4 regions of the Rhizobium sp. SRDI969 genome follow, and region 4 is predicted to be linked to each of the others. Evidence: predicted binding sites of a transcription regulator. Region 4 holds the regulator's gene; each other region holds the start of a gene.
The links. Region 4 encodes PhoB, which activates phosphate uptake and scavenging genes when phosphate is short. Its sites were predicted from a motif close to TGTCATNNANCTGTCAT; they were not measured.

Region 1: the regulator PhoB is predicted to act here: its motif matches at 1,079-1,095, upstream of N2A41_RS30525 (acid phosphatase).
Region 2: the regulator PhoB is predicted to act here: its motif matches at 571-587, upstream of N2A41_RS22115 (NAD-glutamate dehydrogenase).
Region 3: the regulator PhoB is predicted to act here: its motif matches at 1,232-1,248, upstream of N2A41_RS17925 (esterase-like activity of phytase family protein).

Annotation. Positions count from the first base shown of each region.
Region 1 covers NZ_CP104038.1:180,455-182,656, forward strand. The annotation lists gene N2A41_RS30520 (cytochrome-c peroxidase) at 1-1,026, opposite strand, end outside; gene N2A41_RS30525 (acid phosphatase) at 1,226-2,202, shown strand, end outside.
Region 2 covers NZ_CP104035.1:4,476,675-4,478,876, forward strand. The annotation lists gene pdxY (pyridoxal kinase PdxY) at 1-517, opposite strand, end outside; gene N2A41_RS22115 (NAD-glutamate dehydrogenase) at 794-2,202, shown strand, end outside.
Region 3 covers NZ_CP104035.1:3,597,515-3,599,716, reverse strand. The annotation lists gene N2A41_RS17925 (esterase-like activity of phytase family protein) at 1-1,069, opposite strand, end outside; gene N2A41_RS17920 (NAD-dependent epimerase/dehydratase family protein) at 1,316-2,202, opposite strand, start outside.
Region 4 covers NZ_CP104035.1:175,036-177,237, reverse strand. The annotation lists gene N2A41_RS00890 (GcrA family cell cycle regulator) at 278-811, shown strand; gene phoB (phosphate regulon transcriptional regulator PhoB) at 1,068-1,751, opposite strand; gene phoU (phosphate signaling complex protein PhoU) at 1,899-2,202, opposite strand, start outside.

The DNA.
Region 1 (2,202 bases), on a different replicon from region 4:
ATAGCCGTTGTGGAAGAAGCTCTGCTTCAGCGCGACATTGCGCAGCGTCGGGGTGCGGAACAGGCCGCAATATTCGCTGCGTCCGGCAAAATCGGTGCGCTGAGGGCCGCAAAGACCGAGATCGTGATAGTTCGGATCACTGTTGGCGGGGATCGCCATGTTGCGCGGTACGGCAAGCCCGAGGAAGCCGAAATCGGAAAATTGCGGCGGCTCGCCGTCATTGGCGGGTTCGCTCAAGTGACAGCTCGAACAGTTGCCCTTGGCCGGATCCTCGAACAGTTGGCGCCCATGCAGTTCCTGCGCCGTCAGCGTCGCCTTGCCGGCGAGGAAGGCATCGTAGCGGCTGGAATAGGGATAGAAATCCGGGCCGCTCTGTTCGAAGGTGGCGAGCGCCTCGGCCGCGGCATCGAAGGCATCCTTAGGATGGTCGAACACGGCCTCGCCGAATGCCGCCTTGATGTCGTCAGCATAGGCTGCCGTCTGCAGCTTCGCCACCACCTCGGCCACATCCCTGTCGCCCATCTCGAAGGGTGAGAGCAGCGGGATCTTTGCCTGATCGGCGCCGTGATCGACCCGGCCGTCCCAGGTCAAACCGCCCGTCGGGCCGTTGTCGACGCTCTCGTCGCCTTCGTCCTCTGAATCGTAATAATGCTCGGTGAAAGCAGGCACCGATTGCAGATAGCGCAGGGTCGGAACGGCGCGCAGCCCCGGCTGGTCCCGATGCTCGCCGCCCATTTCAACCGGCATGGCCGATGCCGGGCCGAAGGCGTGAGCCGGATCATGGCAGGACGCGCAGGCTTGAAGCTCCGAGGCCGACAGCGAGGTATCTGAGAATATCTTGCGGCCGAGCGCTGTGAGCGTTTCGGCCCGGGCGAAGGCTTCCGTGCGCGACATCGGCCCCGGATGCACGCCGGCGGCAGCTGCCGCGCTGCTTTGCCGCAGGGGAAGAAGGGCAAGACCAAGCGCCACGGCACCCATGCTGACGGCCAGGCCGGACCGCACAAGCCAGATGATCTTCGTCGTCATCATAAGGATTCCAATAAGTTCGGGCCGGTTTCCGCTATGATCGAACCCCGCTGCAACAAATTGATGACGGCCATCCTCGTGCGGCATCACGGCAAGTCCTGATGTCACAAAGTTGATAGACGGCGGGAATAGCCTCAGCGCGCCCCCGAGCGTTCTCCGCTCCCTCTAGCCAACGCCCCCTAGCCATGAGGTACTTCCCGTGAAAAGACTGAAACTCCTCCATTCCATCCGTCTCGCCGGATCGGCCATGGTGCCGTTTGCCATGGCGACGGCAGCCCATGCGGCGCCCGCCGGCTACGACAAGATCGACAATGTCGTCGTCATCTATGCCGAAAACCGCAGCTTCGATAATCTCTACGGCAGCTTTCCCGGCGCCGACGGGCTCTCGAACGCGACAGCCGATCGCGCCCGCCAGCTCGACCGCGACGGCCAGCCGCTGCCCGAACTGCCGCCGGCCTGGGGCGGCCTGACTGCCAAGGGTGTCTCGCCTGCTGTCACTGAGGCGCAGTCGGCCCATCTTGCCAACGCCTCCTTCGCGATCGACGATCCGAAGGGCTTCGCGCAGGCGCCTTCGGTCATCACCCGCGACCTCTGGCATCGCTTCTATCAGGAGCAGATGCAGATCGACGGCGGCAAGAACGACAAGTTCGTCGCCTGGGCCGATTCCGGCAATCTGGTCATGGGTCACTACGACGGCTCCATCCTGCCGATGTGGCAGGTCGCCAAGAAATACGTCATTGCCGACAATTTCTTCCAGACCGCCTTCGGCGGTTCGTTCCTCAACCACTTCGCGTTGGTCTGCGCCTGCGCGCCCTATTATCCGGATGCCGACAAGAGCCCGGCCAAGCCGACCATCGCCAAGGTGGATGCGGATGGGACATCGCTGACGGTCGCGGAGAATGCCCCGAAGTCGGCGCTGGAGGGCGCACCGAAATTCGTCTCCGACGGCACGCTGACGCCCGACTTCTACGCCGTCAACACCATGCAGCCACCCTACCAGCCGAGCGCCAATCCGCCGGCCAAGGACGGCGATCCGGCCTTTGCCGATCCGGCGGCCGCAACGACGCTGCCGCCGCAGCATGAAATCACCATCGGCGACCTCATGTCGCTGAAGGGTGTCAGCTGGAGCTGGTATAGCGGCGCCTGGCAGGCAGCCCTGGACGGCAAGAACGCCAC
Region 2 (2,202 bases), 600 kb from region 4:
CGAGCGCCGCCTCCATGATCGTGCCATTGTCTTCGAGGGCCGCCCCCGAAAGCCATGCGAGCTCGTAGCGGTTCGGCGTCGCCAGCGAGGCGAGCGGAATGAGATGATCGCGAATGGCCTCTGCGGTCGCTTCCGGCACATAAAGGCCGCCGAGATCGCCCATGACGGGATCGCAGACATAGAGCAGCTCGGGATTGTTTTGCCTGAGCGCGCCGATCAGCCGGGCGACGGAACGCGCCTGGGCGGCATTGCCGAAATAGCCTGAAAGCACTGCCTTGACTTCGCCGATCCACGGCGCGCGGATCAGATCGTCGATCGCCGCGTCGAAATCCGCTTCGGCGAAAGTCAGCCGTGTCGAGCGGCCGTGGCCGGGATGCCAGGGCAGCACGATGGTCGGCAGGGCCCAGACCGGATGACCGAGCGTCTCCAATGCAAACACAGCCGCCCGATTGCCAACCGAGCCCCGGACGACATGGCTCGAAATGACGATGACTGCGCCCGCTGCATTCTCCGACATGATACCCAAGATCCGAATGATGACCGCGTTTGATGATCTTTTTGACGCCACGCTGTCAACCATTCTTCACGCGAGCATGGAAATGTCCGGCGGAACGAAAAACCGGAAGACGCGACTTTCGCTTTCGTTTGGCAAAGAAATCGGAAAAATTCTTACAAACTCTCGTTTCCAGCGCCAATAAAGCGTCAAAACAAACCTTCGGACCTCTCTTTTAGAGATTTTTTCGAAGAATCTTCTGCTAGCTTGCAAAAAATCAGACATTGAGGGAGGCGATCCATGGCTGCCAGAAACAATCCGAAACGGGAAAAGCAGATCGAAAGCGCGCGCAAGATCGCCAAGGCGACAGGCGAGGCGCATCTCGATCCGGCAATTCTCTTCGGCCGGGCAAGCAATGACGATCTCGAACTTTATACGCCGGAAATGCTGGCACTCTCCGCCGTGCATTCGGCAAAGGAACTCGCCGCCTGGAACGGCAAGGCGCCCCGCGTCAGCATCGACACGATTGCCGATGTGACGCCTGGTGGCATCGCGGTCTCGGTGCTGTCAGTCACCGACCAGAATATGCCTTTTCTGTTTGAATCGGTCATGGGCGAAGTGACGAGCACCTATCGCGACCTGTTCATGGCCGTGCATCCCATCCTGGTCATGGAGAAGGGCAAGGCGCCGGCGCTTTATTCTGCCGATCACCCAAGCGATCCGGCCAACCGCGTCAGCCATATCCAGCTTCATGTTGCGCCGCTCAATTCCGCCCAGGCGGCCGAGCTCGTCAAACGCATCGAAAAAGTGCTTGAACAGGTCCGCCTCTCGGTGTCCGACTGGAAGCCGATGCTTGCCAAGCTCGACGGGGTGATCGCCGAGCTTTCGGCTAATGCCGCCGGCCGCAAGAAGGCCGAACATGCCGAGGCCGTGGCGTTCCTGACCTGGCTGCGCGACGAGAATTTTACGTTTCTCGGCATGCGCGAATATGTCTATTCGGGCAAAGGCGCTGACGCCAAGGTTGAGCGCGACAAGGGTGCTGGCCTCGGCATCCTCTCCAATCCCGATGTTCTGGTGCTGCGCACCGGCAAGGACGCTGTGACCACCACGCCTGAGATCCTCGCCTTCCTCGACGGCCCCGACTTTTTGATCGTCACCAAGGCCAATGTGAAATCGATCGTCCATCGCCGCGCCTATATGGATTATGTCGGCGTAAAGCGCTTCGACGCCGAGGGCAACGTCACCGGCGAACTGCGCATCGTCGGCCTTTTCACCTCGACGGCCTATACGTCGCTTGCCTCCGAAATCCCGCTGCTGCGGTCCAAGATCGAGAAGGTGAAGGAACATTTCGGCTTCGATCCGATGAGTCATTCGGGCCGCATGCTCGACAACACGCTGGAATCCTATCCGCGCGACGACCTTTTCCAGATCGACACGACGCTGCTCGCAAGTTTTGCCGAGCAGATCAACGACCTGGCCGATCGGCCGCGCGTGCGCGTCCTGCCGCGCATTGACCATTTCGACCGCTTCGTCTCGGTGATCGTCTACGTGCCGCGCGAGGAATATGACTCGATCGTCCGCGAACGGATCGGCACCTATCTGAAGACCGTCTATGACGGCCGTGTCTCTGCCTATTACCCGGCTTTCCCGGAAGGGGGCGTGGCGCGCGTGCATTTCATCATCGGCCGCTCCGGCGGTAAGACGCCACG
Region 3 (2,202 bases), 1.5 Mb from region 4:
TGTCGCCTTTCAAACCCTGGCCGTTGCCGCTGTCGCGGGCGAGCATCAGGAAGGTCTTGTCGGACAGGGCGACGATTTCGCTCTCGGCGGCGATCGTCGTCTTGTCCTTGGCGTCCTTGAAGACCGGCAGCGACACGACATATTCGTGCACCAGTTTCAGGTGATCGGGATCGGTGGCGTCATAGATCATGGCGCGGGTATTCTGGCGGGTCGAGCTGGAATCGCCGCCGTCCTGGCGGGCGGCCGATTGCAGCACTGATATGATGAACTTACCATCAGGCGTCATCGACATACCTTCGAGACCCTGGTTGTTCTGGCGGCCAGTCTCCGGATCCTTCGGGTCCGGAGCGGATGCGCCGGGGCCGGGATTGTTGGAGGCAAAGCTCAGCGCGCCCTTGCGCATCGGCAAAAGTGCCTTCGGCGGCTGCGTGGCCGACAGCAGGTGGCCGTCGGCCGAAAAGTGGTAGATGTAAGGACCATATTCGTCGCTGACGAACATGGTGCCGTCAGCCATGCGGATGATGGCTTCATTGTCGAGTGCGATCTTGCCGTTTACCGCTTGCGGCAGCGGCGGAAAATCACCGGCAGCGGGGCGGACGCCGGATTCCGGGTCGAGACCAGTCATGTCGCCACCCTTGTCGTCGACGAAGAGCATGGAATCGACGAGCTTTGCGTCGACGCCAGACTGTTCCTTGCCGGCCCCGGGTGTCGCACCCGGAGCGGTCGGCTTCAAGCCGATCGAGATGGTGTTCAGGCGCGGCCGGTAATCGGCGGTGCCGACGGCGTTGTAACCGCGATCGGGCAGCAGGTAGAGCGTGCCCTTGTAGCCGGCGCCGTCGCGGCTCCAGGCGGCGGGATCGACCGCCATGCCCGAGCCGGAACCAAAGGTCTCGCCGAATTTGTCACGCTGGTTGGCCGCAATGCGGCCAATGCCGACGAGGCCCTTGTTGACGAAGATGAGGCCACCGACGGTGGCGGAATTCTCGGCCATTGCGACGACTGGCAAGGCGGCGGATGCGGGTAGAACCGCGGCGAAGAGCCGCAATGCGTATGGTCTGACATTCTTCATGGAAATACCCTCTCGGTCAAAAGCGCTCTCGAAACGGCTTCCCGCCCGCAGGCTGGACACCGCTTCAAATGACACCCCCGCCTTGGATTCGATTTCCCGATGGCACAACACGCCCTGGAATTCTTCGCCCCATATCCCCGGCAGACGGTCTATGACGGGATCATGATATCTGGATGACGCTTTTCAGCGAAAAGGCCATGCCGAGAGGATGTCGGGCTTTCGCATGGCCGCATTCCAGCTCGCGCTCTATCCGACCGGATAAGGCCCTTCGGCAAAGACCTCGTCGTGGTAGCCTTTAGAGCCGACGTCGAGTGCCAAGGGGCTTCGCCACTCCCTGTTGTCGCGCAGGCAGTCGAGCACGAAACGGAAGTCATATCGCGGCTGCCAGCCGAGTTCCCGTCTTGTGCGTTCGTTGACATAGACGCGGTCGAGCGCCGGAAACATCTTCCAGCCGCGTGATGCGTAGAGGGCGCCTGCATCCGGGAACAGTCGTTCGACGACGTGAGGCGCGTCGCGTCTGATCTCGGCGAGATCACTTGCCGAAAACGGCGTCGTGGCCGAGACGATGTAGCGGCCAAAGCCGATTGCCGGCGCCTTTTCGAGCGCCAGCAGATGGGCGGCGACCACGTCGCTGATATCGACGCGGCGGTGAAGAAGCTCGTTGGCCTGGGCATTCTCTGCCGAATAGCCGTTGCGAATGTCAGGATCGTCGTCGTTTTCGGGAAAGAAACGCAACGTCCTGAGAATGACCACCGGCAGGCCGGACTTGCGGGCGAAGAGTTCGCACAAGCCTTCGGCGGCGAGTTTCGTTATGCCGTAGATGTTTTTCGCGACGGGAAGCACGTCCTCGGTCACCCATGCCGCCGGTTCGCCGGCAGCCGGCGTCAATGCCGCACCGAAGGTGCTGGTGGTGCTGGTGAAGACGAAGCTTGCGACCTCCGCAGCGACCGCTTCCTCAAGCAGGTTGAGTGTGCCGGCGATATTGGTCTCGAGGAAATCGTAATTGCCGTGGGTCGCCACATGCGGCTTGTGCAGCGTCGCGGCATGGATGACGTGGCTGATGCCTGACATCGCCTGCCTGATGAAGGCGCGATCATTGATCGAGCCGACCATGTCGGTGAAAGCCGAGGGCT
Region 4 (2,202 bases):
TGCAGCAAGAGTGTACAGCGGCATTTCCAGTCATCAACAGGCATTATTGCAGAAATGACACGCAGGGGCAGCAAGTTGGGGAAAACTACGAATTCGATTCATCCGGATTCATGCGACTCTTGTCACGGAGTCAGGCTCACACTAGGTTAAAGATCAATTACTAGACTGCATGCGGCGGAACTAGTCACCAAAATTGATCAAGCGTTTCTTGTTTCGGAGCTCCCGGGACAACGGTGAGGGATTCTGCCATCACCAACGCAGAAGGTGGAGACAGGGCATGAACTGGACAGACGAGCGGGTCGAGAAACTCAAGAAACTTTGGGCCGAAGGACTGAGCGCCAGCCAGATCGCTGCGCAGCTTGGCGGGGTCAGCAGAAACGCGGTCATCGGCAAAGTGCATCGGCTGTGCCTCCCCGGCCGTGCCAAGGCCGGCGGCACCAACACCGCGGCGCGAACGCCGAAGCGCAATACCTCGGCGCCGCGCGCGCCGAACTACGCCTCACGGGTCACGACCCGCACCGTTACCCGCCAGCAGGGCGCGACCATGCTGAAGGAAGAGATCGAGATCGAAACGATCGAGGAAATGGAATATGTGCCGAGAGGCAATGTGGTGGTGCCGATTTCCCGACGCCTCGGCCTGACGGAGCTGACCGAACGCACCTGCAAGTGGCCGGTCGGCGATCCGCTGAAGGACGACTTCCATTTCTGCGGCTGCGAGTCCCCCGACAATTCGCCTTATTGCGGCTATCACCAGAAGCTTGCCTACCAGCCGGTCAACGAACGCCGCCGGGCGGCAGCCCGGGCCAGCTGAACGGGTGATCATTGCTAGAATGACGAAACGGGCCGAGTGGCCCGTTTTTTATGCAATTTTGGTCCGTGCGGATGGCTGCCCCTCATCCGCCTGCCGGCACCTTCTCCCCGCTTGCGGGGCGAAGGGACATGCCGCACCCTCTCCATCCCCACCAACCTTTCGCGGGGCACGTCCCCTCGCCCCGCTTACGGGGAGAGGGTTAGGGTGAGGGGCAGACGTTAGCACGAGCCCTTGTCAGTAACCAGAACGGAAGCCCTCAGGCTTCCATCGAATAGCCGGCGCCGCGGACGGTGCGGATAACGTCCTGCATGTTGGAGAAATTCAGCGCCTTGCGCAGGCGGCCGACATGGACGTCGACGGTGCGCTCGTCGACATAGATATCGTGGCCCCAGACGCCATCCAACAGCTGCGAGCGGGAGAAGACCCGGCCCGGCGACGACATCAGGAATTCCAGCAGGCGGAATTCGGTGGGGCCGAGGCGGACTTCACGGGTCTTGCGATGGACGCGATGGGTCTCGCGGTCGAGCTCGATGTCACCGCATTTCAGCACCGTCGACAGCACCTCGGGACGGGCGCGGCGCAGCATCGCCTTGACGCGGGCAACGAGCTCGGGGGTCGAGAAGGGCTTGACGACGTAATCGTCGGCGCCCGTCGACAATCCGCGGACGCGCTCGCTCTCTTCGCCGCGCGCCGTCAGCATGATGATCGGCAGGCGCTCGGTTTCCGGCCGCATGCGCAGCCGCCGGCAGAGCTCGATGCCCGAGACGCCGGGCAGCATCCAATCGAGGATGAGAAGATCGGGAGTGCGCTCCTGAAGCCGCATTTCGGCTTCGTCGCCACGAAGAATGGTATCGACCTCGAAGCCTTCCGCTTCGAGATTGTAGCGAAGAAGCACGCTGAGGGCTTCCTCGTCTTCAACAACTGCAACTCTCGGGATCATGCGTATCGGTCTCCTCGCGCATGATCCTTAAACCGGGGGTGATTTAAGCAATGCATCCTGCGCAAACTCAGAAATTGGCTGCGACCTCTTTGCGCGCCCGGACGGGCGCGCACGCAATTGACTGGTCCGGGCGACTGGCCCGGACGGTTATTCCGTGACCGCGCCGACGGTGTTGGCGCTGTCGTCCTTCGGACGGTCGCCTTCCGGCTGCGCGCCTGTCGTCATGTAAAAGATCGTTTCGGCGATGTTGGTGGCGTGGTCGCCGATGCGCTCGATGTTCTTGGCGCAGAAGAGAAGATGCGTGCAGCTGGTGATGTTGCGCGGATCTTCCATCATGTAGGTCAGGAGCTCGCGGAACAGCGAGGTGTACATGGCGTCGATCTCGTTGTCGCGTTCGCGGATCGCATTCGCCTTGTCGGCGGAACGATTGGTGTAGACGTCGAGCACTTCC